Regions from separate parts of the Ruegeria sp. AF2 genome, predicted to be linked through region 1. Evidence: riboswitches for the same ligand, from Rfam matches in the RefSeq annotation. Region 1 holds a riboswitch; each other region holds the start of a gene.
What was found. Region 1 has a riboswitch for cobalamin ahead of ACR0NM_RS10880 (DUF1636 family protein). Riboswitches for the same ligand answer to the same signal wherever they lie in the genome.
Positions count from the first base shown of each region.

Region 2: linked by a shared signal. The riboswitch ahead of ACR0NM_RS19930 (hypothetical protein) and the one ahead of ACR0NM_RS10880 (DUF1636 family protein) in region 1 are both predicted to bind cobalamin.
Region 3: linked by a shared signal. The riboswitch ahead of ACR0NM_RS15965 (energy-coupling factor ABC transporter permease) and the one ahead of ACR0NM_RS10880 (DUF1636 family protein) in region 1 are both predicted to bind cobalamin.
Region 4: linked by a shared signal. The riboswitch ahead of ACR0NM_RS08015 (DUF1636 family protein) and the one ahead of ACR0NM_RS10880 (DUF1636 family protein) in region 1 are both predicted to bind cobalamin.

Region 1 covers NZ_JBQFZC010000003.1:22,472-30,207, forward strand. Annotated here, with positions in the region: gene ACR0NM_RS10860 (ABC transporter substrate-binding protein) at 1-817, shown strand, start outside; gene ACR0NM_RS10865 (class I SAM-dependent methyltransferase) at 942-1,553, opposite strand; gene ACR0NM_RS10870 (glycosyltransferase family 2 protein) at 1,546-2,553, opposite strand; gene ACR0NM_RS10875 (NAD(P)-dependent oxidoreductase) at 2,668-3,654, opposite strand; cobalamin riboswitch at 3,760-3,966, shown strand; gene ACR0NM_RS10880 (DUF1636 family protein) at 4,052-4,432, shown strand; gene cobW (cobalamin biosynthesis protein CobW) at 4,429-5,484, shown strand; gene cobN (cobaltochelatase subunit CobN) at 5,490-7,736, shown strand, end outside.
Region 2 covers NZ_JBQFZC010000011.1:972-8,707, reverse strand. Annotated here, with positions in the region: gene ACR0NM_RS19960 (SRPBCC family protein) at 1-22, opposite strand, end outside; gene nudC (NAD(+) diphosphatase) at 62-1,045, opposite strand; gene ACR0NM_RS19950 (bifunctional 2',3'-cyclic-nucleotide 2'-phosphodiesterase/3'-nucleotidase) at 1,242-3,104, shown strand; RNA gene ffs (signal recognition particle sRNA small type) at 3,143-3,241, shown strand; gene rsgA (ribosome small subunit-dependent GTPase A) at 3,401-4,429, shown strand; gene ACR0NM_RS19935 (alpha/beta hydrolase family protein) at 4,466-5,323, opposite strand; cobalamin riboswitch at 5,446-5,665, shown strand; gene ACR0NM_RS19930 (hypothetical protein) at 5,757-6,164, shown strand; gene ACR0NM_RS19925 (phosphatase domain-containing protein) at 6,169-6,669, opposite strand; gene ACR0NM_RS19920 (DNA polymerase III subunit gamma/tau) at 6,842-7,736, shown strand, end outside.
Region 3 covers NZ_JBQFZC010000005.1:52,611-60,346, forward strand. Annotated here, with positions in the region: gene ACR0NM_RS15945 (hypothetical protein) at 1-943, shown strand, start outside; gene ACR0NM_RS15950 (hypothetical protein) at 940-1,785, shown strand; gene ACR0NM_RS15955 (AMP-binding protein) at 1,778-3,199, shown strand; gene ACR0NM_RS15960 (transglutaminase-like cysteine peptidase) at 3,704-4,327, shown strand; gene ACR0NM_RS15965 (energy-coupling factor ABC transporter permease) at 4,433-5,116, opposite strand; cobalamin riboswitch at 5,193-5,405, opposite strand; gene ACR0NM_RS15970 (L,D-transpeptidase) at 5,621-6,283, shown strand; gene ACR0NM_RS15975 (hypothetical protein) at 6,325-6,597, opposite strand; gene ACR0NM_RS15980 (heavy metal translocating P-type ATPase) at 6,784-7,736, shown strand, end outside.
Region 4 covers NZ_JBQFZC010000002.1:38,078-45,813, forward strand. Annotated here, with positions in the region: gene ACR0NM_RS08000 (ATP-binding protein) at 1-1,623, shown strand, start outside; gene ACR0NM_RS08005 (peroxidase family protein) at 1,620-3,281, opposite strand; gene ACR0NM_RS08010 (catalase family protein) at 3,300-4,367, opposite strand; cobalamin riboswitch at 4,626-4,833, shown strand; gene ACR0NM_RS08015 (DUF1636 family protein) at 4,936-5,292, shown strand; gene ACR0NM_RS08020 (ABC transporter ATP-binding protein) at 5,289-6,074, shown strand; gene ACR0NM_RS08025 (ABC transporter substrate-binding protein) at 6,093-7,040, shown strand; gene ACR0NM_RS08030 (FecCD family ABC transporter permease) at 7,042-7,736, shown strand, end outside.

The DNA.
Region 1 (7,736 bases):
ATCGGTCGAATATCTGGTGACCGGCACGGCCGATATCGACCGACGCGTCCGAGCCACGCCAGAAGCGTTCGACGTTGTCGTTTCCAGCGCGATGGACCTGCAACTGAAGCTCGCGAATGACGGATATGCGCTGGCGCTTAACGATCTTCCGCACCCCCCTTGGGCGCAATGGCATCAAAGCCTGTTCGCCTTCACTTCGGAACCCGCAACCATCGTTGTCAATCGCACCGCGTTCGAAGGACAACCAATACCGCAAACACGGCAGGAACTGATCGAAGCGCTGCGCGCCCGCCCGGATGATTTTCGGGGCAAAGTCGGCACTTATGACGTGCGCCAGTCGGGATTGGGCTATTTGTTCGCCACGCAGGACGCCCGCGCCTCGGAAACCTATTGGCGCTTGATGGAGGTTTTGGGCGGCCTGGACGTGCGGCTGTATTGTTGTTCGGGCGACATGATTAACGACCTGGCGGATGGTACGATCGCGGTGGCCTACAACGTGCTTGGCAGTTATGCGGCGGTACGAACAGAAGGAAAGGATGCCCTTCAGATCATTCTGCCTTCGGATTTTCAGACGACGATGATGCGAACCGCCATGGTAACTGGCAAAAGCCGCTTGCCGGAGGAAGCGGAGACCTTTGTCCGGCACCTGACCACGCTGAATCCGGAATCAATGGCAGCACTGCCACTTCTGGACACGCAGGACTCCACGACCGAAAGCGCAGCGATAGCGCTGGACCCTGCGTTGTTGACGTTCCTCGATACGCTGAAGCGCAGAAAGTTCCTGTCTGCCTGGGAAAGTGCCGCTATTCAAAGATGATCGGACTTAGACAACAACCCTATCCGTCATCGCTGAACTTGTTGCTTAACACTGTTGACGCTGGAAGACACTAGCCAGCCTGGGTTACGTCGCACGAATCTATAATCAGAAAAATGATCTCGGCTCAAAGTTTCTCGACGGCCACCTGCGCCCCCATGATGGCCTTGAGCCGCAGCCCCGCAGAATTTGCCCCGAGGAATTCGTGGAACGCACGCATCACGTCATCTTTCCACCAACCGCGCCTGTGATAATCGTCAAGCATGATTACGCCGCCTTCGATCATCTTGGGCAGCAAAGCATCCAGATCCGTTTTTACGCCCTCGTAGGAATGGTCGCCGTCCAAATAGGCAAACCCGATGCTCTGATCTTCAAACAGGCTTAGCGCCGGTCGCGAATAGTCGCGAATGATCGAAATTTGCCCCTTGGCGATCTCGGTGCTGTATTTACCCGTTACTGCATCGTAGATCCGATCCATATCCTTTTGCGTGCGCGCTCCGGCAAGCGAAGCACCGCCATCCGGGTCTTGCTGTACTTGCCAGGGATCGATGAGGCACAATTTCGAGGGTTGCAGCTCTTCCAGCAGAATCCGCGAAAATTCGCCCTTCCAAACGCCAATTTCAACGCTCAACCGTCCATGCGGCATGGTCTTGAGCATTTCGCGCCGCAGGGAATCCTTCCGTTCGCGCTGCTCAGCTTGCTTCTTGCGGCGATCCTCAGCAGATACAGCTTCACCCATAGACGTCTTCTCCGGTTGAGGAATTTTGCAACGCTTCAACCAGATCAACCCAGTCCGGTCTGGCTCTCAATTCTTCGGCTTTCGACCTGTGCCACTCACATGCTTTATGATGAAGATCTGCCAATTGCGGATCTGCCATCATCTCAGTTTTGATGTCGTGCATAGCCGGCATGTGTTCCAGAATTGAGCGATCCTCAACATCATTGTGGTTCATCATGAGCCAGTATTTGAGCCCTTGATCCTGCCCCACATGATTGGTGCGCCCACGGTCGCGCTTGACTAAAAAGCTATCAGTGCTGCGCACAGCATAATGATGAATGCGCGCGAATTCATGGCTGAAACCACGCCATGCTTTCCATTTCACTTGGTCTGCTGGGTAGAGGTTCCCGCCCGAATCCCGCCACAACACCCCTTCGTATGGCGCGTCAGGGTTCGGTGCATCTTCTGGATTGATCCTGGGACGATGGGCGCGAAAACGGCTGAATTTCCCATTGTTGCGGAACAGCGTTTTGAACCCTTTGGTCCGATGATGCGGATAGCCGTCTTCGGTGGCGGCCAGAAAGAAAGTCTCAGGTACGGGTCGATCAACGAAATCGTTCTGACCCGCGTTTCCGAACATGCGCCAGCAGATCGAGATCGCGTCCGCCACGCCGCTGGCCTCAACGAGGCTTCTTATATCACTATTGGGCAAACGGATATTGATATACTCGTCCACATCCAAACTGAGAATCCAATCCGATGACAGATAGCTTGGGTGATTCCGCGCAAGCGAAAATGCACGAACCTGCGGCGCAGCGCGCGGACCCAGCCTGTTTCGTTGGTGGTGAGCCCAGCCAAGCGCTTGCAACCGTTCGCCCATGGCATCGGTACCATCAGCGCAATCATTGGTATAAATCAGAATGTCATCAAAGCCGATTGCGTGGTTGTAGGCCACCCAATCGATCATGAAAGGCCCTTCGTTTTTCATCGTTGTTACGATGAGAAAGGTCTCATTCGTCATAAGTTGTTCTCTTGCCTGTGCCGGTGTCGGACTCCTGTCGACCTATTTAGAATAGCACCAGAATTTTGTCCAACCAGGTCGCCAGACAGCCGCAATGCTTGCCGATTAATCGATCTACCGACTCTGCGGGATCACCTCGTAACCCGGTTCTTCTGGCTCGTCGTCCAGCATCTCGGTTGGAAACCCTGGCGCCTGGATCTCCAGTCCGGTCGCGTCCTCTAGCCGCCTGATGATGTTCGGGGACAGTTCACGCTCACCATATCGCGCGATGCCATCTTCGAAAATCTTGATCATCAATGGGTTTATCTCAAGGGGAACTCCGGCACGGTCGGCGACCTCCTGAAACAGACCGATATCTTTTTTCACCAGGTCCATGGTGAAGGAAATATCGCGCGAGCCGTTCAGGATGACCTGACTTTCGGTCTCGTGCACGAAGGATGTGCCTGACGATATCTTGATCGCCTCATAGGTGGTTCCAAGGTCCATGCCGGCGGCCTTGGCTGTCACCAATGCCTCGGCGCAGGTGATCAGGTTGGCGGTCGCCAGATAATTGGTCAACACCTTCAGAACAGAGGCCGAGCCCAGATCGCCCGTGTGCAAAATGCGCCGCCCCATGGTGGTCAGGAATGGCAGGATACGTTCAAAAGTCTCACGATCACAGCCTGCGAAGATCGAGATATTACCCGTCGCTGCCCGGTGACATCCGCCCGAAACCGGGCAATCCACCGCTGCGCCGCCTCGTTCGATGACCATTGCGCCAAGGCGTTTGACTTCGGCTTCGTCGGTGGTCGACATTTCCATCCAGATTTTGCCAGGGCCGACCTCTGGCAACATTTCCTGCATCACCGCATCCGAGGCCGCAGGAGAAGGCAAACAGGTTATAACAGCATCGCAATCGCGCATCAGTTGCGCCGGGCTTTTGGCGGCTTTGGCACCCTTGGCGACGAATTCGGTCACCAGATCCGGGTTCAGGTCATGAACCGTCAGATCGATACCGTTTCGTAGCAGCGATCCAGATAGCTTGCCCCCTACATTCCCCAGCCCGATAAACCCTACTTTCATGCGCGGTATCCTCCTGTTCGCATCTTGCTGCCATGCCAGCACGTCGTTGCAGAAGTATCATGCCGCCCAGCGACCCCGACAGGTCGCTTTTTATCCGCTTTTTCACGGATCGGCGCGACTCGCTTGACAAGCAACCCTGCCCTGCCGCATGTCCCTTTCGTTGGTGTCTGCGAGAGCAGATGAAAAGGGAATGCGTCAGCGGTTTTTGCCGTCAAACGCAGCCGCCCCCGCGACCGTGACCGGAGAGGGTGCCCAAAGCCACTGGCAGTATGGCCGGGAAGGCGGGACATCCGACAGAGGCCTCCTCTGACATCCGCAAGCCGGGAGACCTGCCAACGCCCGAAGATGAAACCGGACGGGGTGTTCCGGTGTGGGGCTGTGATCGGCCCGCATGAAACCCCGTCCCCCACGAAGAGGATTTGGGGGGATGAGAGACATGACCGAGACCGCACCGGTCGAACTGCTGGTTTGCACTACCTGCCGTCGCGGGCTGCCTGTCGAGGATGACGCCCAGCGCCCCGGCACGTTGCTGCACAAGGCGCTTGAACAGGCGGGCCTGCCCGAAGGCATTACCTTGAAAGCTGTGGAATGCCTGTCGAATTGCGATGAAGGCTGCTCGATCGTGCTACGCGGAGGACCGGATCGCTGGACTTTCGTGTATGAGCATCTGAACGAGATCGACCATGTCGAAACCATCGTCGAAGGCGCAGCCAAATACCTCGCCACCGAGGACGGTTTGGTCAAATGGCGCGAACGTCCCGAACATTTCCGCAAAAACTGTGCGGCCCGCATTCCCCCGATTGGAGCCCTGAAATGAGCAATCTCGAGAAACTCCCCGTCACTGTGATCACCGGCTTTTTGGGCTCGGGCAAAACCACACTGGTGCGCCATCTGATGCAGAACCCGCAGGGCAAGCGTCTGGCGGTGGTCGTCAACGAATTCGGCGATGTCGGCGTCGATGGCGATATCCTGAAGTCCTGCGCCATTCCTGATTGCCCGGCGGAAAACATCATGGAACTGGCCAATGGTTGCATCTGCTGCACCGTGGCCGATGATTTCATCCCGACCATTGAAGCCCTGATGGCACTAGAGCCGCGCCCCGATCACATCCTGATCGAAACCTCCGGTCTTGCCCTGCCAAAACCGCTGCTGAAGGCGTTCGACTGGCCCGATATCCGCTCGAAAATCACCGTCGATGGCGTGATTGCTCTGGCCGATGCCGAGGCCGTGGCCGCTGGTCGGTTCGCTCCGAATGTCGAGGCGGTGGATGCGCAACGCATGGCAGATGACTCGATTGATCATGAAACTCCCTTGTCCGAGGTGTTCGAGGATCAGATTTCCTGCGCCGACATCATTCTGCTGACCAAGCCCGATCTGGCTGGCCCGGAAGGCGTTGCGAAAACGAAAGAGATCATCGCCGCCGAAGCGCCCCGCCCCCTGCCCGTAGTCGAAGTGGCCGAGGGTGCCGTGGACGTCCGCGTCGTGCTGGGTCTAGAAGCCGCGGCCGAGGATGACATGGACGCGCGTCCCAGCCATCACGACGGCCATCACGATCACGAGCATGACGATTTCGAAAGCATCATCGTTGAACTGCCCGAGCAAACCGATCCGATTGATCTGGTCGCCAAGATTGAACGATTGGCCAACGAGTTGAATATCCTGCGCGTCAAAGGCTATGCCGCCGTTCAGGGCAAGCCCATGCGCCTACTGGTTCAGGCCGTCGGTGCGCGCGTGCGTCACCAATATGACCGCCCGTGGGAGCCCGGCGAAGACCGTCGCTCGCGCCTTGTGGTCATTGCCGAGCATGACGATATCAAAGTGGCCGAGATCCGCGATATCCTCGTGGGTGTAACCGAGGCTGCCGAGTAAGACCTATGCACGTCGTCTTCCGCGAAAGCCATGGGCTCGAAGAAACCGAGACCCCGACCGATCTGGGTCAGAGCCCGGCGGATTTGGTGGTGCTGTCCTTTTCCGACAGTGACCTTGGCGCTTTCGCGGCGGGATGGCATCGTGGAGGTGGGCCTGAAGGACGCATGCCAACGATGCGGCTGGCCAATCTGACGGCGCTGAAGCATCCCCTCTCAGTCGACACATATGTCGAGCAGACACTGGAGGGCGCAAAGGGCATCCTGATCCGTCTGATCGGTGGAGTGCCCTATTGGGCCTACGGCTTGCAGCAGGTTCTGGCGCTGGCGCAGGCCAAAGGGATTGCACTGGCCGTGCTGCCCGCAGACGGTCGCGAGGATACGCGGCTGGATGATTACTCTACCCTGCCTGTCTCGACCCTGCGGCGGCTGGCGCATCTGTGCGACACCGGCGGTGAGGTCGCGGCGCAGGCCGCTCTGGCGCAGATGGCACTGGCTGCGGGGTTGTATGCAGGTCCGGTCATGGGCGCGAAGACCATCCCCGAATGCGGCGCCTGGTGCCCGGATCGCGGTGTGATCCCTGCAGAAAACGCTCTGCCCGGTGATGCGAAACGTATCATCGTAACCTTCTATCGTGCTTATCTGACCTCGGCGGACACAGCCCCAATCGCAGCGCTGATCCGCAGCTTGCGCGCGCGAGGTTTTGAGGCCGTCGGCCTGTTTGCCCCGTCGCTCAAAGCACCAAATGCCGCCGATTGGCTGCGCGAGACTATTGTGGCGCTGAAGCCTTCGGCGATCGTCAACGCCACCTCATTCTCAGGCAAGGGCGCATCAGGCACCTCACCTCTCGATGTGGCAGAGGTGCCGGTCTTTCAGGTGGCGCTGGCCACCTCACGCCGCAAAGCGTGGGCCGAAGCGGAACGTGGCCTTTCACCAGCTGATCTTGCCATGCATGTGGTCCTTCCGGAAGTGGACGGGCGGATCAACGCGGGCATCGTATCCTTCAAAGAGCCGGGCAAACGCGACCCGCATCTCGAATATTCTCGCTTCGCTCATCGGGCTGAACCCGAACGGATCGAAGCCATCATCAACCGCATCTCCGGCTGGCTGAACCTTCACGACAAACCCAGAGCGGAGCAGGTTCCGGCGCTGGTACTATCGACCTATCCCGGCAAAGACTGGCAGATGGCACATGCAGTGGGTCTGGATGCGCTGGCCTCGGCCGAGGCAATGTTGCTCGACCTGCAAGGCGACGGGTATGACACCGCGCCTGCCGAGCCAATTGCTGAAACTCTTCTTGATGCCCGGATTTCATGGCCGCTAGAGGATTATCAGGCGGCGCTGGCGGCGCTACCGGAAACACTCCGCGCCGATCTCAATAAGGTTTGGGGCACTCCCGAAGACGACCCTGCTTTCACAAACGGCGCATTCCACTTCACTGCGCTGCGTCGCGGAAAGGCTCTGATCGCGCTGCAGCCCGAGCGCGGCACACCCGAACTGCGCGATGACGACTATCACCATCTGTCGCGCACACCGCGCCACGCCTACGTCGCCTTTTACTTGTGGCTGCGCAAAGGATTGGGCGCGGATGCGCTGATCCATATCGGCGCGCATGGCACGCTGGAATGGTTGCCGGGAAAATCAGTCGCCTTGTGCAACGAATGTTGGCCCGAGGCGTTAATCGGCGATCTGCCGGTGATCTACCCCTTCATAGTCAACGACCCCGGCGAGGCCGCGCAGGCCAAGCGTCGGATCGGGGCGGTTACGTTGGGCCATATCCCACCCCCGATGAAGGAAAGCGGCACACCAGATCGCATGGTGCGGCTGGAATCGCTGTTGGACGAGTTCTCGAACGCGGACGGGCTAGACCCCAAACGCCGCGATCGCCTGCAGGAAGATATCCGGGACGAGGCGCAGGCGATCGGGCTGGAAAGCGATCTTGGCCTCGATCAGGCCACCTGTACCGCCGAGGCGATCACGCGCATTGACCGATTTGTCTGCGACATCAAGGAAAGCCAATTCGGTGATGGGCTGCATATCTTTGGGCGCGTCCCCGATGAGACGGGCAATTTCGACGCTGCCCCCTCAGCCCAAGCTGAACGCTCTGCCCTGATTGACGCTTTAGCGGGCAAACGAATCGAGGCCGGGCCGTCCGGATCCCCCTATCGCGGGCGTACGGATGTTTTGCCGACCGGGCGGAATCTATATACGACCGACCCACGCTCGGTTCCCACGCGCGCGGCCTACACACAAGGC
Region 2 (7,736 bases), on a different contig from region 1:
CTTCCTGCGCTGAAAACTGCATGTTTGCTTTTCTCTGCCCTAGATTGGGTTCAGTTTCTCGTCAGTCCAACGTGTCTGCAAGCCAGTGTTGCAACAAAAAGTGCGCAATCGCACCTTTTCGGGCAGGCAACAGCTTAGGGTGATCCCCAGCGAAAGCCTGCATCATCTCTGTCCGTGTGACCCAGATCGCATCCTCGATCTCGACCGGATCGATCTGGATATCGCGCGATAACGCCTCGCCTGCGCATCCAAACATCAGGGATGCGGGAAATGGCCAGGGTTGGCTTGCGAGATAGCTCACCGCGCCCACGGGCACGCCGGCCTCTTCCATCACTTCGCGCCGCACAGCGGCTTCCAGCGTTTCACCGGGCTCAACAAAACCAGCCAAAAGCGAATACATGCCTTCAGGCCAGCCCGGAGAGCGCCCCATCAGCACCGAATTGCCATGGGTAATCAACATGATGACCACAGGATCGGTGCGCGGGAAATGCTGGCCGCCGCAGGCCGGGCAACTGCGCTGCCATCCACCCTGAGACATCTCGCTGCGGGCACCACATCGGGCACAGAATTGATGCGTTTCGTGCCAGCCGATCACCGCCTTGGCGGTTGCCGCAATCTCTGCGTCTCGTGGGTTGAGGCGTGTCATGATGCGGCGCAGCTCGGCAAAGACACACCCCTCGGGCAGATCAGGGTGCTGCTGTTCGCTGCGGTCGACAAAATCTCCGACACCGGATAAATCCAGCCCTTCAGCCGCCCAGCCCGAGATGTCCATGGCAAAAAGCGGCGATCCATCCTCGGATTTTCCAAGGAAAATCGGTTGCTCGATCACACCGCCCGGGCCCTGTTCGAGAATCTTGTGCGTCATCGGAAGCCGGGCGAGCCGGTCCAGTGCCTCACCCTCAACCAACAGTTTGCCACGCCACAGCAACACACATGTTGCCAAAGGGTCACGATAAACCTGTGCCAGTTTGTCCGCGTCGCCGCGCAGCAAACCCGCCCGATCCAGTGCCGAGCCGCCAAATGTCACCTGTTCTGCGCGTTTCATGCCTGCCGTTCCTGACTGCCGCGCAAAGGGCTGCCACGTCTTACCTGATCGTGCAACGGGTATCGACCAAACATTTTTCGACCCTGCCGCGGAATGACCGCAGCATCGCCCCGGAAATTGCATTAAATCGGCCTCATGGTGGAAACGTTGGCACACTGACAGCTAAAAGTTGAAGATATTGAAATCAAAGTATTTAATGCGACAACGAAGAGATGCAGATGATGGCGCACGGATTCGAATCCTTGCTACATCCGATCTACACATGCACCTGACGTCATATGATTACTATTCGGATCGCCCCGAACCTGCGATTGGTTTGACCCGTACCGCCAGCCTGATTCACGAGGCGCGCAGACAGGCTGAACGCGACGAAGCCCTTGTGCTGTTGTTTGACAATGGTGATAGCCTGCAGGGAACGCCATTTGGCAACTGGGCAGCTGAAAACGTGCCAGACGCCCATCCCCTGCCACGCGCGTTCAACACGTTAAACTATGACGCGATCGGATTGGGTAATCACGATTTCGGATTTGGGTTGGAACTCGTCAATCGCATCGCTCGCCAAACCGCCTGCCCAATGATTTGCAGCAATATGCAAACCACTCAGACCGAACAAGGGTGGGATGCACACACGATTCTGCATCGAGTTGTCAGACTAAATGGACAGGGCACCGCAATCCGCATCGGGGTTCTTTCTGTTTTGCCCACTCAAACCGCACAGTGGGAAGCACATCTGCTAACGGACCGGGTCGTGGTAACAGACATTCTGGCCGCTGCGTGGCGCGCTGCTGAAGATCTCAGCGTGCAAGGTTGCGACCTGATTGTCGCCCTTGCGCATACCGGACTGGGATCGGCAATGGCCGAGCCGGATATGGAAAACGCGATCATCCCGCTGGCCGAGATGCCGCTGATTGATGCCGTCGTCGCAGGCCACACCCATCTGACACTGCCTGGAAAGGCGCATGATGGTTATCCATTCGTCGACAGTACGCGGGGGCTTGTGCATGGAACGCCGGTTGTCATGCAGGGTTGGGCCGGGTCTCATCTTGGGATCATTGATCTGACACTGCAAAAAGATACCACCGGCAATTGGCGCATTACAGGCAGCCATGTCGAAGCGCGGGCAATCGCTCAATCGGGCACAGAAATACCCGAATGCCAAAGGATCACAGAGCTGTTTGCGACCGGCCACGCTGCGACGCGCAAAAGGGTGACCAGGCCAGTGGGCACAATCCCACACACGCTGCACAGCTACTTCTCATATTGCGTACCGGATCGCGGTCTGGCCTTGGTTGCGGCGGCTCAGGCCGCTGCCCTACGCCCGCATTTGGTCGATACCGACTGGGCAGATTTGCCTATCATATCGTCAGCCGCCCCGGCAAAGTTCGGCGGGCGCGCAGGAAGCAAGTACTACACGGATATCCCCTCAGGCGAGATTTCAGTTCGACATATCGCCGATCTCAGTGTCTTTCCTAATGAATTGCGCGCGGTGCTGGCCTCAGGTTCTCAGATTCGGGACTGGCTTGAGATGTCAGCCGGGCTGTTCCATCAACTTGGCTCAGTCGCCCCGATCGATCTTGCCGATCCTCAGCGCACGGGCTTCAACTTCGATGTCCTGCATGGCGTCACCTACCAGATCGATCTTTCGCAACCGGCGCGGTTCGATACGCTCGGTCGAGTGATTGATCCGGCATTTTCCCGCATACGCAACCTGGAATTCGATGGGCAGCCGATTGCGCCTGACCAGAGTTTCCTTGTCGCCACCAATAACTACCGCGCCAATGGCGGTGGTCATTTTCCAATTGCGCGACAAGCCCGTATGATTGACCTGCCTCAGATCAGCATACAGGATATTCTATGCAAATACGTCGCGGGCACATTGCCCGCCGACCCACTTGCGCATGCACCGCGCCCCTTTTCTTTTGTACCAAACCAAAGGCAGGGCGCGATCCTGACAACGGGGCCGCGCGCGCTACACCATGTTACAGAGCTTGCTGAGTATCATCCACGCATTCTGCCCGACGATACGGATGGTTTCATGCGCATTCATCTGACCTTCTGACGGGTTGCCATTTTCAGGGGATGCACCTATATCGGCTTTGAGAGGTTGGCGCGGGCGAGCGCCTCGCCAACCTGGTCAGGTCCGGAAGGAAGCAGCCACAACGAGCCCCGCTTGGGTCGATGTCCAACCTCTCACTTAGAACCTATCAGCCGCAGGAGGGCGTTTATGATTGTAGCAAAAACCCTTCGGGCAGACTGGTTCTGATCCTTTCCGATCAACTGACTGCCTGAACACGTCACCGGCGGATGCGCGATTGTCATTCGACGGGATTGCTGTTTCTGATCACAGGCAGACCAATGTTACTTTCCTTATCGGACCTCGGATGGTCCTCTCATTTCGCGGCTCAGCATACGGCTGATCCGTCACTTCTTCCGTATCGCATCTCGGCCGTACACCGGGATCGACTGATCGGGCTGAGCCCTGAAGGTGAATCGCCTTTGTTATCTCTGGATCAATCAACCGGTGCATATGCCGTCGGAGATTGGGTTCTGGTGGATGAAAACAAACGAATACGCCGTATGCTGGACCGGCGAAGCCTGCTTCAACGCCGAGCGGCAGGTACCGGAGCTGCAGCGCAGTTGATCGCTGCAAATGTAGACGTGCTGTTCATCGTCAGTTCCTGCAACGCCGATTTTAATCTGCCACGATTGGAGCGGTATCTTGCGCTGGCGCATCAGGCAGGCTGCTATCCGGTGGTCGTTCTGACCAAATCGGACATGTGCGATGATCCGAGCCTTTATGTAGATCAAGCCCAATCGCTCGCCCCGTTTCTGGCGGTACTTGCGGTCAACGCGCTGGATCACGGCGATCTCGAACAAGTTCTGTCGTGGTGTCCGAAAGGACAAACCAGCGCCTTGCTTGGATCATCCGGCGTTGGGAAAACGACGCTCGCCAACGGGATGACGGGGCAGGATCAGGCCACCGCAGGTATCCGTGAAGATGATGCGCGCGGCAGGCACACAACAACTGCACGCGCCTTGCATCGCATGCGCAATGGCGGCTGGCTGATCGATACGCCCGGCATGCGCGCGTTGCGTCTGCTGGATGCGCAGGAGGGGTTGGATGAGGTATTTTCGGACATCTCAGACCTCAGCCTGGATTGCCGCTTCTCGGATTGTCAGCACGAGACTGAGCCCGGATGTGCGGTGCAGGCGGCAATCGACGCTGGTACGCTTGATCCCGCGCGGCTGGACCGCTGGCGCAAGCTGCGGCGCGAAGACCAACACAATTCCGCTTCGGTGGCGCAGGCCCGCGCCCGTGACAAGGCTTTCGGCAAGATGGTGCGCAGCGTGTTGCACGAGAAAAAATCCCGTAAAGGGCTATAACGAAGCTGGGCACCGACCTACCGGTGCCTAGCGCTATCAGGCGATCAGTCTAGGCCAGACTGCCGCATTCCGTCTTGCGAATGCACCGATATGGCCGATCTTGGACACTCCGAATTCGCTTGGTGCAAGCAGATGGCGCCCGGCTTTGGGTCCATAGAGATCGGCAAGACGCCAGACAGCATCCGGCGGCACCATTTCATCATCTGCGAAGGTAAACAGATCGACACGTTTGCCCAAGTCTTTCCAGCGGGCGGCGGGCAGTGTCGTGCCGATCTCTGGCACATAGCTTTTGGGGGCGGTGCACCATTTGCGCCATTGCCAATAGACTTGGGCAGGCAGGTCCGATCCAAACCCGACCAACCGCCCGGGCAGGTAGCCAAGCGCCTTGACCACCAGCGGCGCGTGACCATACCAGAACAACGCCGCCAAAGCGCGATAAGGCCAAGGGTGATCCGCCAGCGTTACCAGACCCGAACAGACACAGATCATCCTGTCGATCTGATCGATATCGGGTTGGATCGGGCCAAACATTCCGCCCAAGGAATGACCGATGCTCCATAGCTTGGCCTGCGGAAACCGTCGGCGCATCTTGGCCCGGGCGGATGGAATGTCGATCAACGCCCAATCGGCCATGGTGACATTTGACCGCTTTTGCGAACCCACCAAAGAGTGACCAAAATCCCGGTAATCGTAAGTCAGGCAGGCCATGCCCTGTTCTTCGGCGAGCCATCGGGCGAAGTACTGATAGTAATCCCTCGGCACCCCAGTCGCACCGTTTATGACGACCACCTTTTCGGGGTCGGCAACCGGACGGTAAAGCCGCGCCGACAACATTGCCGGGCCGGACGGGATTTGAAAATCCTCGGTCACAACCGCCTGCTGCGTGTCCAACATGGTGCCCTCCAATACCGACTGAACTGATCAGTTCACCCGAAGCGCCTCAAGTCAAGGTTGACGTGGCTGGACCGTACGTCACTTGCCTGACGCAATCTTCTTGACTCGGGCACGGCGCAGCCGCTAGCCATGTCGCGATGGTTCTCGCGCCCAATCGGGCCGGGATGAAAAGGGAACACGGTGCGGTTCTGCCCGGATAAATCCGGAAAGAACCTAGTCCGAGACTGCCCCCGCAACTGTAAGCGGAGAGCAATGCCGAGATACCACTGGCCTTGAAGGCTGGGAAGGTCGGCAAAGCGATGACCCGCAAGTCAGGAGACCTGCCATCAGATGTAGAACCGAAACTCGGGCGGGGTGTCCGGGACGGGTTTGATCGTGCTCTGCACCGACCAACCTGTGCCACGCCCTCGCCCTGCGCGCGGAGGGCGCATTGATGATCTGGAAGACTAAAACGCACGAATTCGCGGCGACCGTGTGCCAACGTACTGGGGCAACCTGCCCCGCACTGGCGCAAATGGCGCGGGCTCTGACGCAGGCCATGTCCACCACAAAACCGGTCACAAAATCTGGGTTTGAGATTGAAGGCAGTATTGACCTGTCGCACTGCCCAGAGGGATGTACCGCCCGCTTTCGCGCCCAATGCGACCAGATACGTGTATTCTGCGGAACCGATCCTGAAATCGATACCGGCCGGCTGGATGACTACGCAGACATGATGTTCGGAACCGAGTACCGCAGCCTACCCGCAGACCTGCTAAGGAATCCTCCTTGCGCCATGCTTGAGGCTTCGCTTCTGGTGCAGCACAACGGTGGCGAAATCTCGCCACATGTTGGTGTCTAAGCCGTCAAACGGCTTGAACACGGGCCGGTTCAACGGCCCAAAGCATCTGGGCATTTGTCTCGACTGCGCAAGGACGCACCGTACGCAATCGCTTCAATGCCGCCTCAGGCCGTTCACCGCATTCAACCATCAGACGCAGAACCACCATCCCGGATCGGCCACAGCCACCACGGCAATGCACTAGCACACGGCCACCACCTGACAACGCCTGACGGGCAGTCGCGCCAACGCGGGGCCAGCGCTCCACAATCTCCTTGGGTGGCGTGCCAAAATCTTCGATCGGCAAATGCACCCATCTGCTGGCACGCCCCTGAATATCAGCGCCAAAATTCCGCGCACCATCCTGAATCATCTCAACCTCAGTCGTCATCGAGATCACAAGCCCGGGCTTCCAGTCTGCGATAAGATCAAGGTCTTCTGTATACGTTCCTCCACGCCCAGGCATCGAGGACAAGGCCAAGGTGCCTCCGCCGACCTGCAACGCATAAACCACCAGTTGCGACATAATCTCCCCCCAAACAAACTTCACCCAACAACATACTGGTCCAGTAAATAGAATAGAGTGGATTTTAGCCGCATACCCACGCATTCCAAAATGAAAATCGTCCCGGCTGGCTGTGGACGCGGGCGGCGGGGGCCTCTACGCTGCGGCGTAACGCGAATCCGACAGAGCAGACATGACCGAGACGCCCAGCCCCGCCTACCAGGTTCTTGCCCGCAAATACCGCCCCGAAACCTTTGCCGATCTGGTCGGTCAGGACGCCATGGTGCGCACTCTGAAAAACGCCTTCGAGGCGGACCGGATCGCGCAGGCCTTCATCATGACCGGTATCCGCGGTACCGGCAAGACGACGACCGCTCGGATCATAGCCAAGGGTATGAACTGCATCGGTCCCGATGGCAGCGGCGGCCCTACAACCGAACCCTGCGGTCAATGTGAACATTGCGTGGCTATCATGGAGGGCCGCCATGTCGACGTGATGGAGATGGACGCCGCCAGCCGCACCGGTGTCAATGACATCCGCGAGATCATCGACAGCGTCCGCTATCGCGCGGCCTCCGCGCGCTACAAGATCTATATCATCGACGAGGTTCACATGCTGTCGACCAGCGCTTTCAACGCGCTGCTCAAGACGCTGGAAGAACCCCCCGAACACGTGAAGTTCATCTTTGCCACCACCGAGATTCGTAAGGTCCCGGTCACGGTCCTGTCCCGCTGTCAGCGCTTCGACCTGCGTCGGATCGAGCCTGAGGATATGATCGGACTGCTGCGCAAGATTGCAGATGCCGAAGGGGCGCAGATTGCCGAGGATGCGTTATCGTTGATCACCCGGGCCGCCGAAGGATCGGCGCGGGATGCGACCTCGCTGCTTGATCAGGCGATATCGCACGGGGCCGGTGAAACCAGCGCGGATCAGGTGCGCGCGATGCTGGGGCTGGCCGATCGGGGCCGGGTGCTGGATCTGATGGATATGATCCTGCGCGGCGATGCTGCGGGCGCGTTGACCGAGCTGAGCGGGCAATATGCCGAAGGGGCTGATCCGCTTGCTGTCTTACGCGATCTGGCCGAAA
Region 3 (7,736 bases), on a different contig from region 1:
CGCGGATGCAGCCGCTGCGCTTGCCGGGACCACGTATGGAACCAAACGCTACGTGGTAGAAGATGGCGACAAGAGCTTAGAAGGGTCCGTGGTGTTTTTTGTCGTAACGCTATTGGTTGCGATCATCTGCTTCTTGTTCTTATCGAAACTCCCGCCATCTAACATCATGATGTTGTGCCTTATGGTTGCGGCTTTTGGTACATTAGTCGAGGCACAAAGCTGGCGCGGGTTTGACAACCTGTTCCTGCCGCTTGGCTTGTTGATTTTCCTAAACGGCCACTATTTCAGCTCTTTGGCAGAGCTCGCGCTGTTGGCCGCCATGTTCTTTGCCGCCCTTGCCAGTTTCGGCGTAGTGGGAACCAAACTGGGCCTGACCAAACATGCGACCCGTGTCTATGTTGTCGCGGTTTTTTTGCTGCTGGCCGCCGCAAAGCTGCAGAACACAGTACTGCCGATCATGGTTCTTGCCACACATGGCTGGGCGCGTACCGCTTCTCCTTGTGACAGTAAGTACCCCGATCTGGATATCATAGCCGCCTTGGGGCTTTTGGGATTTGGTTGGCTTGCGGTGGGAAATGCAACGGGATGGGATGCAGTTTCCTTTTTTGGGCTCAGTGCGATGGGGCTGGCTATGGGCCTCGCTGCTGTGGCGCTGCGTCCCATTCCTATTGTGATACCACTTGCTGCGGCTGTCCTGTTTCTTATTCGGACATGGGCTGTTTCCCAGAATTCTGAACAGTCGAACTGGGCCGAGCCGCTGACTGTACTGGCCCTGTTCTCATTAGCTTGTTCAGCCGCAGCGCCGTTGCTCCGACCACATTGGTTCGAAAAAGATCGGGTGCTCAAGCTGACGCTGTTGGCCCTCGCGCCGCCGTTGCTTTACTACGTTTGGATCGTTGCTGGATCGCTAAGTACTGGGTTCTTTGCCGGAGTTTTTTCATGACCAATGAGATCATCAGAACGGCGGATGCAAAGCTGACCGTTTATCTGAACGGTCCGATCTGGGAGGGCGCGCGCGCCGCGACCTTCGGAGATTTTTCCTGCAAAACGCCCGAAGCCGGTGCCGAAATCCTGTGCAAAGGGATCGAGAGGGTGAAAGACGCCGGCCTCAACCGCATTATTGGGCCAATGTCGGGCGACACCTGGCACAGTTACCGGTTCGTCTCGGATAGCGACGGGTCCGCTCCGTTCCTGATGGAGCCTACCAACAAACTTCATGAGCCCAGGGTTTTCCAGTCGGCGGGATTTACAGAGATCAGCCGGTATTTTTCGGCCCGGGTGTCGTTGCGGACCGCCGCTGGATCAGCACCGCCAGTAACCGATGGTTTTGTCGTGGAAGAATGGGATGGAACAGACCCCGAGGCCCTGTTTCGTCAGGTCTTCAAACTTTCAACCCGTGCGTTCTCAAACAACGCGTTCTACAAGCCGATTGCCGAGGCAGATTTTCTGGCCATGTATATGCCAGTTGTGCCGATGATGAAGCGCGAGCTGATCCTTTTTGCGCGCCGCCATGACGGGACATTGGCCGGGTTTCTGTTTGGCATTCCCAATTATGCCGAAGGCCCCAATCCGGCATCCGCAATCCTCAAGACCTATGCAAGTCTCGAACCGGGCGCCGGACGGCATCTGGCTCACCGGTTTCACAAGGCGGCGTTCAGGATGGGGTACGAAACCGCCATTCATGCGCTGATCCATGATGACAACACCTCCGCCGAGCGCAGTGCAGCGGAAGGCGCGACAATATTCCGGCGCTATACTTTGCTTGGACGGAAGCTGAATGGCTGACCTGCTGTCCCAATTCGCCGCGGCGGTTAAACGGGTTCCTGACCGGACAGCCATAGTGGACGGCAAGGGCCGCGAGATCACCTTTCAAACCCTGCACACGCGCGTTCAGCACTTGGCAGGTCGGTGGCAGGACAAGGGTATCCAGTCAGGTGATCGCGTGTTGTTGGCCATGCCTGTCAACGCGGACCTATATGCGAGTCTGGCTGCGCTTTGGACCCTTGGCGCAACCGTTGTCTTACCAGAGCCAGCCTTAGGGCTGGCCGGTCTGCGCCACGCCGCCCGAACAACGAAGCCAAAAGCGTTCTGTGCAGCGGGTGCGTATTCTTTGCTGAAGTTTCTGGTTCCGGATCTCTGGGCCCTGCCCCTGCTGACGCCTGGTAAAAGCCGTAGCAACCCGGTGGCGCAAAAGGTACAACCGGACGATATCGCCCTTATTTCCTTTACCTCTGGTACAACTGGCCAGCCCAAAGCCATTCCGCGCTCGCACGCGTTTTTGATGGCGCAGTACGATGCCATCGCACCCCTCCTCGACAGCCGCAAGGCCGAGCGCGATCTGGTGGCCTTTCCGGTGTTCACCCTGATCAATCTGGCGGCCGGGCGCACAAGTGTTCTACCCAACTGGAGGTTAAGCAAGCCGGACCGCCTGTCGACTGTACAGTTGGAAAGCTGGCTCCAAACGCAACAGATCACCCGGGCCCTCATCCCACCATCGCTATGTGAAAAACTGGTTCAATCCGACGATACCGGTCCGTTGCACACGGTGTTTACCGGCGGCGGTCCGGTGTTTCCGAGTCTTGTCGAGGCGTTGAGAACCCGGCACAGCCTGTCAGTTGTGTGCGTCTATGGGTCGACCGAGGCTGAACCGATTGCCCATCTTGACGCCGCGGATATCACGGTGAAGGATCACCGCGACATGGCTGTTGGAAGGGGTCTCCTTGTGGGATACCCGGTGCCCGAAATCACGCTCCGCATCCGCGACAATGAAATTCAGGTCGCCGGCGCACATGTGAATGACGGGTATTTGGACCCGACCCACTCGAAGAACAATAAAATCGAAGAAGGTGGTGTCATATGGCACCGGACCGGTGACGCTGGCGCGCTGGATGATGACGGGCGTTTATGGTTATGGGGGCACGTCGGGTCCGAAATTGAAGTCTTTTCAGGTACGCTCTTCCCCTTTGCTATCGAAGTCGCGGCACAGCGATGGCCAGGCGTAGATCGATGCGCGCTCGTCAATACCAAAGCAGGCCCCACACTTTGCGTCCAAGGTTCCGCGGATCACATCGACGATTGGACTAAATCTGCGCTTGGTTTTGACGTTCCAAATGTGATTTCGATTAAGAACATCCCTATGGACAAGCGGCATGCCTCCAAAGTCGATCGTACGAAACTTACACGCATAATAGAAACCTGACGCAATATGGCTCGTAGGCCACTGAGCCTGCCCACCTCATCGCTCACTTCGCTATGCGCGTTAACAGAGGACTGAGTGTAGCGACGAAGTCCTCCGTTTAGAATTTCCCATCAAATCCTGCACACCTTGGTCAGGGGAAATCTGCATTTGCCAGTTACAACTGGTCGCATGAAACATTTGACCACAGATACATTGGTATGGTGCGCCCCGGCGAACGGTAGATACCCATTTCATTGCACAAAGATGTTCAGCTTGACGCGTCATCCAAATCCGTCCCAAACCTCAAGCGTTTCTAACCCAGAACTACTAGCCGGCTTTCTTCTATGCCGCTGCAAGAATCTCAATTAAGCTCACGCACACAATCACGACTAAAAACTGCGCGCTCGCGAACTTTGCTGCTCTGCATTTTAAATTGAATAAGCTGTTGTAATGCGTCGATGAACATAAAAGATTGAAATAGAGTTCTCTTGGCTTGGTAGCTTCAGATACCCAGGAGAAACGAGTATGGGGAAAGCAGATATGACAAAACCTACTTCCGCTCAGAAAAAACTTTCGGAACGGTTACCAGTTTATCTATCGTTGGCCTGTATCATATGCAGCTACCTTGTCTCCGCCGCTTCATTGCAAGCTTCTGAGCTTCCCTGGATCAAACTAGATAGAGAGGTTCAGGCGCCATCTGGCGCCAAATCACTCTGCAAAGATTATTCGTGGGCGTGCGCGAATACTCGTACTTCTGGTCTGCCAGAAGCGCAGGAGAAACAGATCGTTAAAGCGATTAACTTGCGCGTCAATCGGAGGATCCGCGCCGTTTCGGATCAAAACCAATACGGGACAAAGGAATACTGGACGCTACCAATGCAGGGGTCAGGGGATTGCGAAGATTTCGCTTTGCAAAAGAAGTTTGAACTAATTCAGAACGGCTTGGATCCTACGAAGCTACTTATTGCAACTGTCTTAGACACCAATCGCAGTGGCCATGCAGTTTTAGTTTATCGCTCGAGTGAAGGCGATTTGATTCTGGACAATGTCACCAACAGGATCAAATCGTGGAAGGAAACGAGGTATCTTTTCCTACGAATACAGGACCCAAATCACCCTGATCGTTGGGTACAGGTTTCTAGCGGCTAAAAACAATGTGGCGCGCCCTCGAGACGCGCCACAATAAAATTTTGGTCCTGCGACTATTGGTTGTTTCGCGGCAACCCAAGTTTAGGACACCGCTTCAAACTTTGGTCAAGCTTTCGCAGCGTTGTACAAACGCGGAGTCACCAGACCTGTACTGTTCAAACCGCGCATCGCCTTGGCTGCCGCAAGCACTGCCAGATCAGCAATCGGCTCAATGACGATTACCAGCATATAAGCGCCGCCAAAGGACAGAACCGACGCCATGGTTTCTGCGCCGAAACCCTGGCCGTAGAAGGCCCAGAACCCAACCCATGCGACTACTCCTCCCTGATACGTCGCACTCAGCGCAAGAGCTTGGCCATATTTGAGATCAACATATGCTGTGCCGGGTGCGATGATGCGGCTGGCCAGTGCTTTTAGCGCAAATAGCGGCACCAGCAGAGTGGTCAGGTTGATGAAGTACTGCGGAAGATCGAACGGGGCAAAAAACACACCCTGAATCAGGAGACCAGCTGCCAATCCAAAAGCCGCGGGTGCAGCACCGAGAAGCAGAAACAGCGTCGACCCCAGGATGAAGTGGACTTCAGAGACACCAACCGGGAAATGCGGCAGGACTTCGAAGAAAAGGAAAACACCAACGGTGGCGAGCACCGAGCGCATAACAAAAGATGCAGGTCCATTCGCTCGCAATGTGGAAAACGTTTCTTTCGCTGCGTAAGTAGCCGCACCTGCGGCGGTAACATAGGAAAGCGCGATTTTGGCACCATTCACGATGCCCGGTTCGATATGCATGTTCTTTCTCCCTACCGCCTCACCCGGCGGCTTGTCAGGTTGAATCGACCGCAAGGCCGACAGGTTCAGTCTGGGCATAGCCCGGCGCTTTACGGCAGGTCTCCTGACTCGCGGGTGCTCGCTCCGCCAACCTTCCCGGTTCCATTACAAACCAGTGGTGTCTTGGCATCGCTCTCCGCTCACAGTTGCGGGGGCAGTTACGGAATTGGCGCCATTGAAAACACCGAACCGTATTCCCTTTTAATCCTTTTGGCTTCCGCCATCAGGAACCGAAAGCAATTCACCGCTACAATGGCGGCTTCGCCTGTGTCAATTGTCTTTGCGACCTATTCCAATGTAAACTCGACCGAAGCAGGATTCACGCAACCGGTCACTTGATCGACAGGGTAAACCAAGCGTTACCTGAAACCTCTTGAAGCTCTAGCTGCTAGAGGCTTTAAGATTCGGATTAATTCGCGATAGTGCGATCCAAATACGTTAAACTTGTGAACCAGGACGAGACCTATGCTTACAAGGCGCCATTTCATTCAATCCACCACAGCGCTGTTCTCGGCGTCTGCGGCCAGTCCATTGATCGCCAAAACCTGGCCAACCGCATCGCAGAAGACCTATTGGGACAGTCAAGTCACGCCAATTGGTTACGATCCAATGACCTCAAATCCGTGGGGTGTTCATGACCGTTTTTTACCAAGACGCGTCGCGGCAAATGATGGTTTGGTTCCAGGTGACATCCATGTGGATGCCGTCGCGCGCTATCTCTATCATATCGAAGAAGGCGGGACCGCAATGCGCTATGGCGTAGCGATCGCGCGTGGGAATCTTTACGAGCCCGGCACCTATGTTATCCGCCGAAAGGTCGAATGGCCACACTGGACACCAACCGCTTCAATGATCGAGCGCAACCCCGAATACGCGGAATTCCGGAATGGCATGGAGCCCGGGCCGAATAATGCTCTCGGCTCTCGTGCCCTTTATCTATACGTTGGAGACCGAGACACATATCTCAGAATTCACGGCACGCCTGAGCCAAGAAGCATCGGCGGTCGCGCAAGTTCTGGATGTGTGCGAATGATCATGGCTCATATCAATGACCTCTACCCAAACGTGAAAACCGGCTCGACCGCTTTCCTATACTCGGCCGAAGATAGCGTCACAGCCCGCTCATAAATTTTGGGCAGCGTAGGTGGACGTCGCTGCCCTCATTTCGATCAGGCGTCGCGCGCAATGCAGATCGGAGCGCCATTCGTCGCGCGCAATGGTACCAATGTCGTCTCGACAGGTCCGCTGTGCTCATACCAAAAGCAATTATCTTCTGGCAAAAGGCGTGCCGTGGTCAAATCCTGCGCCGGCCCTGCCAGCGCTACCACCGAATCTGGCACGTTGCCTGGTTCAAGTGCTTTGCTTTTGGCCCCAGTGAACTGGGCTGAGCAACCAGCCGTAATCGAGACTAACGTGATGGTCATGGCGATCCGTTTCTGCATTGATCTGTTCCAAATTTTTTGCGTCATCTGCAATTAGATTGCATCCACACGGCCGGCCCGCAAGACGAAATGAACTAACAATATCGCAGGCAAAGAACCCGGATGAAAAAAATATAAAAGGTATTGAAGCTCTAGTTACTGTAGGAACTATTTACAAAGGACCATAGAGATTCTTGAGGTCCAATCATGTCATCCGATACCCATAGCCACGACCATGGCCACGAAAACAAACATGGTCACCACGCATGCGGTAGTGGCGGGTGTGGCGACATCGCCCCCGCCGGTCCAATTCCTGAAGGTGGTAGAAGCTTTCAGGTCTCTGGCCTTGATTGCGCCGAAGAGGTGGCGATCCTGAACCGTGTCGTCGGCCCGAAAGCAGGTGGTGAAGAGTATCTTGCATTTGATGTGATCAACGGTCGGATGACACTTCTTGATAGTGCTTCCAAGTTATCTGACGAAGATGTCATGCTGCTGGTTGCGAGTACTGGTATGACCGCCAAACCATGGGATGACGGAAATGCCGCCCAGGACCAGGCGGCGCATATTGCACGTCAGCGGCGGTTCACCACTCTTAGCGGAGGGTTTTGGGCAGCAGGTTTTGGCTGGCACATTTTCGAAACCGGCATGGGCGGTGCGCTCGGGCTGTTCTCGGGACATGGTGAGGTTCCGATGCCTTTAGCCGAGGCAGCTTTGTTCGCGGTCGCGATCTTGTTTGGCGTCTGGCTGGTGGCCCCTAAGGCCTGGTCTTCGGCGCGTCGACTTTCGCCGGATATGAACCTTTTGATGGTTGTTGCCGTCGCTGGTGCCATCGCTCTGGGTGAGTTTTTTGAAGCGGCAACTGTAGCATTTTTCTTTTCGCTCTCTCTTTATCTGGAAAGCTGGAGTGTCGGACGTGCTCGGAACGCGGTATCCGCACTGCTTGATCTGGCCCCCCCGACGGTTCGGCTGGTTCGTGCTGACGGTTCTGAGGCAACGGTCCCGGCGGCGGATGTCTTTGTCGGTGACAGCTTCATCGTTCGGGGTGGGGATCGCATTCCACTTGACGGGGAAGTCATCGAAGGGGCTGGTGCCGTTGACCAGGCTCCAATCACAGGTGAAAGCGCGCTGATTCCTAAAGAGCTGGGTGATGAGGTCTATGC
Region 4 (7,736 bases), on a different contig from region 1:
CCTGAACGTATCGTGGACAACATTCCCGCCACGTTGCATGACCTCCTGGCGCAACAGGTGGACGAGGTCGGAGAACTCCGACGTGCCGCGATCGAGGCCGCTGTTATAGGTGGTGCCTTTGGGGCACCTTTGCTGGCTCAGATCAGTGAACTGACTGAAGACGAGTCCGAAGACGCGATCTTTGGGCTCGCCGCCACGGGTATATTGCAACATCTGCCCGGCGCGAATGACGACGCAGAAATGATCTGGCGGTTCCGCCATGAATTGGTGCGTGAGGCGGCATATCAAAGCCTTGTGCGGGACCGTCGCATTCATTTGCACCGACGCACGGCAGAGGCCCTTGCCGCCCAACCGGAAGCCGCCCGACAGCCTGAACAAATAGCGCGGCACTGGGAACTGGCCGGTGAAACAACGAAGGCGGTGGCCGCCTGGTCGGAGGCCGCGCGGCTGAACCTGAGGCGGCACGCAAATCGCGAAGGGGCTCAGCATGCCCGAAACGGATTGCGGCTGTTGGACGAGTTGCCCGCAGACCAACGCGATAAAGCTGAATTGAACTTGCAATTCCTTCTGGCCGCTGCCGAGCGCGTGCATGTCGGTTATGGTGCCAAGCCCGCAATCGATGCCTTTGGGCGCAGTTTTGAACTGGCTGAAAAGCTGGGCGACAGGCGTACTCTTGTGCGCGCGGGCAGGGGTCTGTTTACCGCTGCAATGGTCAAAGGTGATTACCAGAACGCCGAGCAATTGGGGCAAGCGATCATCGATGCGTATGACGATCACCACACCCGAATGGTTGGAAACTACATCTGTGGGGCCGCGCTATCCCCGCGCGGTCGGTTTCAGGATGCGGCAGCAGCTCTAGAACAAGCGGCGTCTCATGCGGATGCGCATCGCGCCGAAGCTGGAAACAGCCCCGATATTGCAGCCGTGATACAAATCGAGAGTATGAGCGCGCTGGTCGACAGCTTTCAGGGCAAAACTGAAGTGGCACTCGCCAAAGCCAAGCGGGCAGTTGACGCCGCGATGGCGTCGGGCCAGCCCTTGATCATCGCAAATGCAATGCATTGGTTGACCGAAATCCACATGCAGATGGACCACCCGGATTATGCGCGCATGGCCAAGGCGCTGAGCGCGGCTGTTCAGGACAAGGGCGGCCCTTATTACCAAGCTGTTGCGACGGCCCATCTTGCTGGGGCTGCCATCAGAACCGGCGAGGCCACAGAGGGCGTGGCCATGCTGCAGGCCGCTTGGGGAAGGATGCACGCAACGGGTGCCGAGGCGGCTGGCGTGCTCGTCAACACCGAACTCGCAAGGGGCTATCTTGCTCTGGGTGAGATTCAGAAAGGGTTGGATGCGGTGGAGGCTGGCCTGACATGTGCAGAAAACACTGACGAGCGGAACTATGAAGCTGAAATCTACCGGATAAAGGCGGCTCTTCTACTGGAACAAGGTGGTCCGTTCGACGCGGCTGAGGCGGCTTTGCGTGAAGCTATAGCCGTGGCAAATAATCAGGGCGCGGCGCTGTATGAATTGCGCGCGCTGAGTGATCTTGCCTGCATCCGGCCAGCCGATACGGAAGTTGCCGCGCGGATTACTGAGCTGGAAGAGCGCGCGGTCGCGTCTTAGGTCCCGCCGGGACGTCGACCTAAAGTGCAGTCTTCGGGTTGCAGGTCCAAGCCAACAAAACGCGCCACCTGCGAGAATGACGAAGTTTTCTTCAACAACTGAAAACCTTTCTCTGAAAAAGTCTCAGCTGAGTACAAGTTTTTGGACACCATCGGGTTGTTCATAAGCTGCGTGATCGCGTCATACGCCACCATCGATGTCATCAGATCGCCCATGATCACATCGCCCTTGTGCTGTTCCGCAAAGAGACCAGGGAACAACTCGACCCTATTGACGTCGCAATAGAGCCGGCTCAGGTCGGCAATCAATTCGTCCGCAAACGGCTGATCACCAACCATCTCAGTAAAGCTTGAATGCGGTTTGCGGCAGAAATGATGACGATAAGTGTTCAGCGACGGAAGACGGGCCTTACGCGTCAGGGCAATTGTAGCTTCGACAGGGGCAGGAGCACCGGGCGCAGGCCTTTGGAACAGGAAATCGGGCGTGTTGCGCAGCGACATGCGGGCCGCAGGTTGGCGCGACAAAGATCGGATCATTTCCGCCAAGCCCGTTTGTTCGACCAGTCGTGGATTGAACCTGAAGCCTTCTGGGCCAACCTGTGCGCCGTCGATTATGAACCGTTCGGGGATCATCGAATGCCAGCGGTAGAGCAGATTGAACTCAATCGCGATCTGGTTGGAGTGATGCCAGGGCTGCCAGCGATTGACGCCAACGGGCAGTTTGAATGGCATATTGGCGATGTGGGCGATGTAATCCTCAAGCACAAGCTTGATCAGCAATGCGATCAAGGTGCAGCGTGTAGTCTGGAACACACGCTCTTTATCCCAGCCCGAAATGCCGCGCTTTTCGCGCCACAACAGGTCGGCAAAGGTGTTATGGGCGCGCAACATCAGTGTATTGATCGCGATATAACCTATGGTACCATTGCCATTATCGAGCCCGGTTGCATGAAAATCGAGCAGTAGCTGGTCAATCGCGTGATCGCTGAGACCCGGATGCGCCCGTTTCACCGCATTCCACAGCTTGCATGGATCGTGCAGGGGCTTTCCGTAATTCTCGCCAGTGGCAAGACTGCCATCAAAGGGGGGCGCAAGCTTAACACCACCGGATTGGTTCTTTTGAAACAGCTTCGGGGCCCACATCTCGCCTTGTGTATCCAGACGAAAGGCCAACCGGTGGGTTAATTCATTGGTATCGGGATCGCGTTCGCGCAGCATGTCGGTCTGAAAATCGTTCAGCCCGTAGATTTGGCACAGATCGACCTCGTGGTTCGAATCCGTCTGATCAACCGGTCCTTTCGCCCCAAAGGTGCGAAGGAAACTGTCGGTAAACCATTGTGCGGCCGAGATAAACAAAAGTGTCGATCCTTGCGGGCACATCAAGGTAAGCGGGCTGCCATCCAATTGTGTCCGTCGGCGAAAGAGATCAGCAACTTCGCTTTCCGACGGCAGGACGGGTGAGAGGTCTTCTGGCGTCGTATGCCGACCGATCCAGCGATGGGAAAACACGCCGGGCCATGTCGTGTAGTCTGCGCCCATTGTATAGGGCCGCGGTCGGTGGATCTTCGCGGCGTTTGCAAGCCTGATCGCGGCCAAATAGCTCGTAACGGGTGGGGAGATCTTGAATCCGAGTTTGATCAGATCATCAACGTCCAGCATCAATACATCTCCGTTTGGTCATCGATTCGGGAACCGGGCGCGGGCCAGGCTCAGATAGGTTCTGAGCCGGATCGCATTAATCGGTCCTAAAGGTTCGTGATCTGCCGTGACACGCCAGGGCGAGAAGCTCATCGCGTCGCCATTCTGCGGATCAAATTCTGCACCTTTGGGAATCGTGATATCCGCCACGGGCGTGACGGTATGATGGTACGGATCAAGAGGTGCATCTGGTTGCGGATCGCATGCCCACCGGATGCGATTGTCTAGCACATCGAATTCGTCGGCCGGGCGCGGGGGCTCAATCACACACAGCTCGAAGTGATTATCTCCATCGGCCACGTCTTGCCGCAAACACTGCCCGATCCCATCTGGATCGTCTACCGGATGTGCCGGAATTTTTGGTTTAGCGCTGCGGGCCAGGTATCGGACTGTTAGATCGGGGCCCAGCCGATACGGTGTTGTCGACCAGAAATGGACCTCAAAAGGCGAGTGCATATAGTTCGAGGCAAAATCACTCGCGACGCGAAACTGACGCTTGCCTTCACGAGTGAGGAAGGTGCGAAATCCTGCGCGCAGCCCTTTGGTGATCAACCTAAGGCTCCATTTTCGTCGCCCTTTGATCGCGTGCTGGACCGCTTGTAATGTGGCGACAAGCCTGCCCAATCGCTCATATTCATCGGGGACGTAGCTGGGAAACACATCCTGATCGACCAATACGAAATCGAACTCGTCGCTGAGTTGTGTGGTCCCCAGATGCGCAAGTGCCTCGGCGTCGATCAGCTTGGGGCCTGGCACGTCAAAAAGCTTGATCGCCATCCCGTGGGCATCCGATTTCCGGTCATCCAGATGCGCGCCGTTGGAAAAGCGAAGTGCGGCTGAATAGGCAGCGGGCTGTTCAAACAGGCCGTGACGGAACTGTTCTGGTAGATCGTTTCTGACGGTGAATGTTGCAGCCACGCACCCGTGACTGCGCCCATGCTGAGCCCTTAAGCGATGGCCTTTCCACCGTGCAACGGCCTCGAGATTGTGGTCAATGACATCATCAACAATATCCGGCGGCAATGCGTTTTGCGAAACATGCGTCAAAGAACCGTCTCCTTGGATAAACCCAGGCAATGATCAAACAGGGGTAAGGCGCTGACAAAGCTAAACCTCTAAATTTGTTCAGCTTACCTCAGATTGTCTAATTTCCAAACACACCAACTATGGACAGCCGTGGCCAGACAAATTCGGCGCGCAGCCCAAGCTATTCGGCTGGTGCTTCGGACACGTGGTTGGCGGCGCTCGATCCTCGACCAGAGTTGAGCGCCTTCGACTTTATCATTGACGTGTCCGGTGTTCTCGGGCACTCAATCGATTGATGGTTCCCGGTGGTGTTGCCGCGGGATGAAAAGGGAATACGGTGAGGTTTGCCAAAAGGTGCCAATTCCGTAACTGCCCCCGCAACTGTAAGCGGTGAGCAAGGCCAAACAGCCACTGGTCCACAGGGTCGGGAAGGTTGGCCGAGCGCGGACCCGCAAGTCAGGAGACCTGCCATCAGATGTTTAACCAACCCGGGGCGGGGCGTCCTGGAAGGAGGCTTTGATGGCGCGTCAATTGCGTGTTTACATTGTCGGCAGCTTCCGCATGCGCTTGGAAACAAGTGGAGTGGACCATGCCAGATACGCCTGATCATTTCATTCTAGTCTGCGAAAGCTGCACTGAAGGGCTGCCCCTTGATGAAATTTGCGATGCGTTGACCGGGAAATTACATCGCAGTTTTGCGATCCGCGCGTCGTCTTGCATGGCAGGCTGCGATAGTCCCAGAACGGTTGGGTTCCAGGCCGTAGGAAAGGCGCAATACCTTTTTGGTGGCATTCAGACCGCGGATGAGGTGCAGGCGCTGGCTGAGTTTGCAGCGCATTATCGTGAAAGCCCGGATGGCTGGACAAATGCCACTGATCGCCCGCAGGCGTTGTTCAATAAAACCCTCTCGCGCATGCCGCGGATCGAACAGGGGGCATCGCAATGACGTTGCGACCCTTTCTGATTGCCGAAAACCTTGAGTATTATGCCCTTAACGGAGATGTGCTGTTGCAGGGCGTCTCGTTCGAGTTGGACGAGGGTTCCATTCTAGCCATCGCCGGCCCGAACGGGGCGGGGAAAACGACGCTTCTCAATCTGTTGTGCGGCGCTGAGCCGCTGGCACTTGGCGATGTTCGGATCAAAGGACGCAGTCTGAAACAGCTCTCTGCCAAAGAGCGTGCGCGCATGATTGCAGTGGTAGGTCAGCAGGAACTGCCCGATGGACGCTTGGCGTTACGCGATTATGTTGCGCTGGGGCAAATACCCATCCGTGCGGACCGCTCTGCCGAAGGCCACGCGCAAGAGCTGGACCGGATTTTAGACCTGACCGGTCTCGCCAATCTCGCGGACAAGCGCATGGCCCAACTGTCCGGAGGCGAACGTCAGCGTGCCCATATCGCGCGCGCTTTGGCGCAAAACCCTTCGTTGCTGTTTCTGGACGAACCGACCAACCATCTGGATCCTGATGCAAAAGGGCGGATGCTGTCTTTGGTCGCCGAGCTTGGGATCACCGTGGTCATGATCGTACACGATCTGGTCATGATCCCCGAATTCGCCACACACGTGGCGCTGATGAAATCGACCCGCATGATCGAGTTTGGGTCGGTGGACAAGGTGCTGACACCCGAAAGAGTCCGCGAAACTTTTGGCGTTGATTTCCTCTGCTTTCTCCACGAAGGCCGCGTGATCCCGGCGCTTGATATTCGAAGAACCACAGTCTCAACTTAGTCGAAGGAACACACTGAGATGAAATACATCTGGCCCGTGGCGTTGGCCACCGCCATGGCAAGCGGTGCTGCTGCGCAAGAAGTCACCGTAGACAACTGCGGCGAACCGCTGGTTTTTGATACCGCGCCCGAGCGCCTGGTTGTGCATGACATGAACATGACCGATATGGCCTTTGCATTGGGTCTGCAGGACAAGATCGTCGGCCTGACCGGCATCACCGGCTGGTACAAGACCAGCCCTGATTTTGATGCCCTGCGCGGCGACATCCCCGAGCTTGCGCCGAAATATCCGACCGTCGAAAACCTGGTGGCGGTTGAACCCGACCTGTTCTTTGCAGGTTGGTACTATGGCATGAAGCCGGGTGGTGATGTGACCCCAGATACATTGGAACCGTTCGGAATCAAGACCTTGGTTCTAACCGAAAGCTGTGTGCATCTGGACAAGGATCGCCCCGAAGCCAGCATGGATCTTCTGTTTGGCGATGTGTTGCGCTTGGGCAAGGTGATGCAAGTCGAAGACAAGGCCGAAGCTCTGGTCTCGGGCTGGAAAGAGCAGCTGGCAGCGATCGAAGCCAAGACTGCTGAACTGCCCAGGCCCCGCGTCTTTCTTCTGGATGGTCCTGCAGATGCTCCGTTTACCGCCGGTAAATTCGCGATTCCCGATGCGATGATCACAGCCGCCGGTGGTGAAAACGTCACTCATGACATGGACACGAGCTGGGGCCGCACTTCGTGGGAGGCCGTTGCCGCATCGAACCCGGAATTCCTGGTTTTGTTGGATTATCAGACCGGCAATGGTGCCGAGGACACTTTCAAGTTCCTGCAGGAGCATCCCGTCATGTCGCAGACTGATGCCGTCAAGAACGAACGCTGGATCGGATTGCGCTACGAAGAGCTGACGCCGGGACCGGCAAATATCGAAGCGATCTCGAAGATGGCGCGCGCGATGCATCCGGGTCAGAGCTAATATGGGCCGACTGGGCCTGACGTTGTTGCTGGGGGCGGTCGTTCTGACCGCCCTTTTGCTGATTTCCACGATCTACGGCACAACCTCGATTCCTTTGTCCGACACCTTCACCGCGATATTGCGCGGTACCGGGTTGCAGGACGCAGAGATGTCACCGCTGCATAGGATCGTATTCGACCTGCGATTGCCCCGCGCGTTGTTTGCAGCCGTGATCGGTGCCGGGCTGGGCATCGTTGGCGTGGTGCTGCAAACGACCACACGTAATGACCTTGCCGATCCATTTCTGTTCGGCCTGTCCTCGGGCGCGGCAGCGGGGGCGGTGTTTGTAATTACCGTGACCGGAGATATTCTGGGTTTCTGGACTCTGCCGCTGGCTGCCTTTTGCGGCGGTCTTGTGGCGTCGGGCATCGTGCTGGCGCTGGTTCATGGGCTTCGCACCAGCGCACCGGAGAAGCTGATCCTTGCGGGTCTGGCTGTGTCGTTTTTGTTTTCGGCCATCACCAACTATCTGATTTTCGCCGGCGATAGCCGCGCCGCCCATTCTGTCATCTTCTGGATGCTGGGGGGGCTGGGCCTGGCCCGTTGGGAGACGTTCCCGCTGGTGTGCATCGGTCTGCTGCTGATCCTGAGCTATTCGCTTTATCGCAGCCGCTGGTTGGATGCGCTGCTGACCGGGGATTTGACTGCCGCTACTCT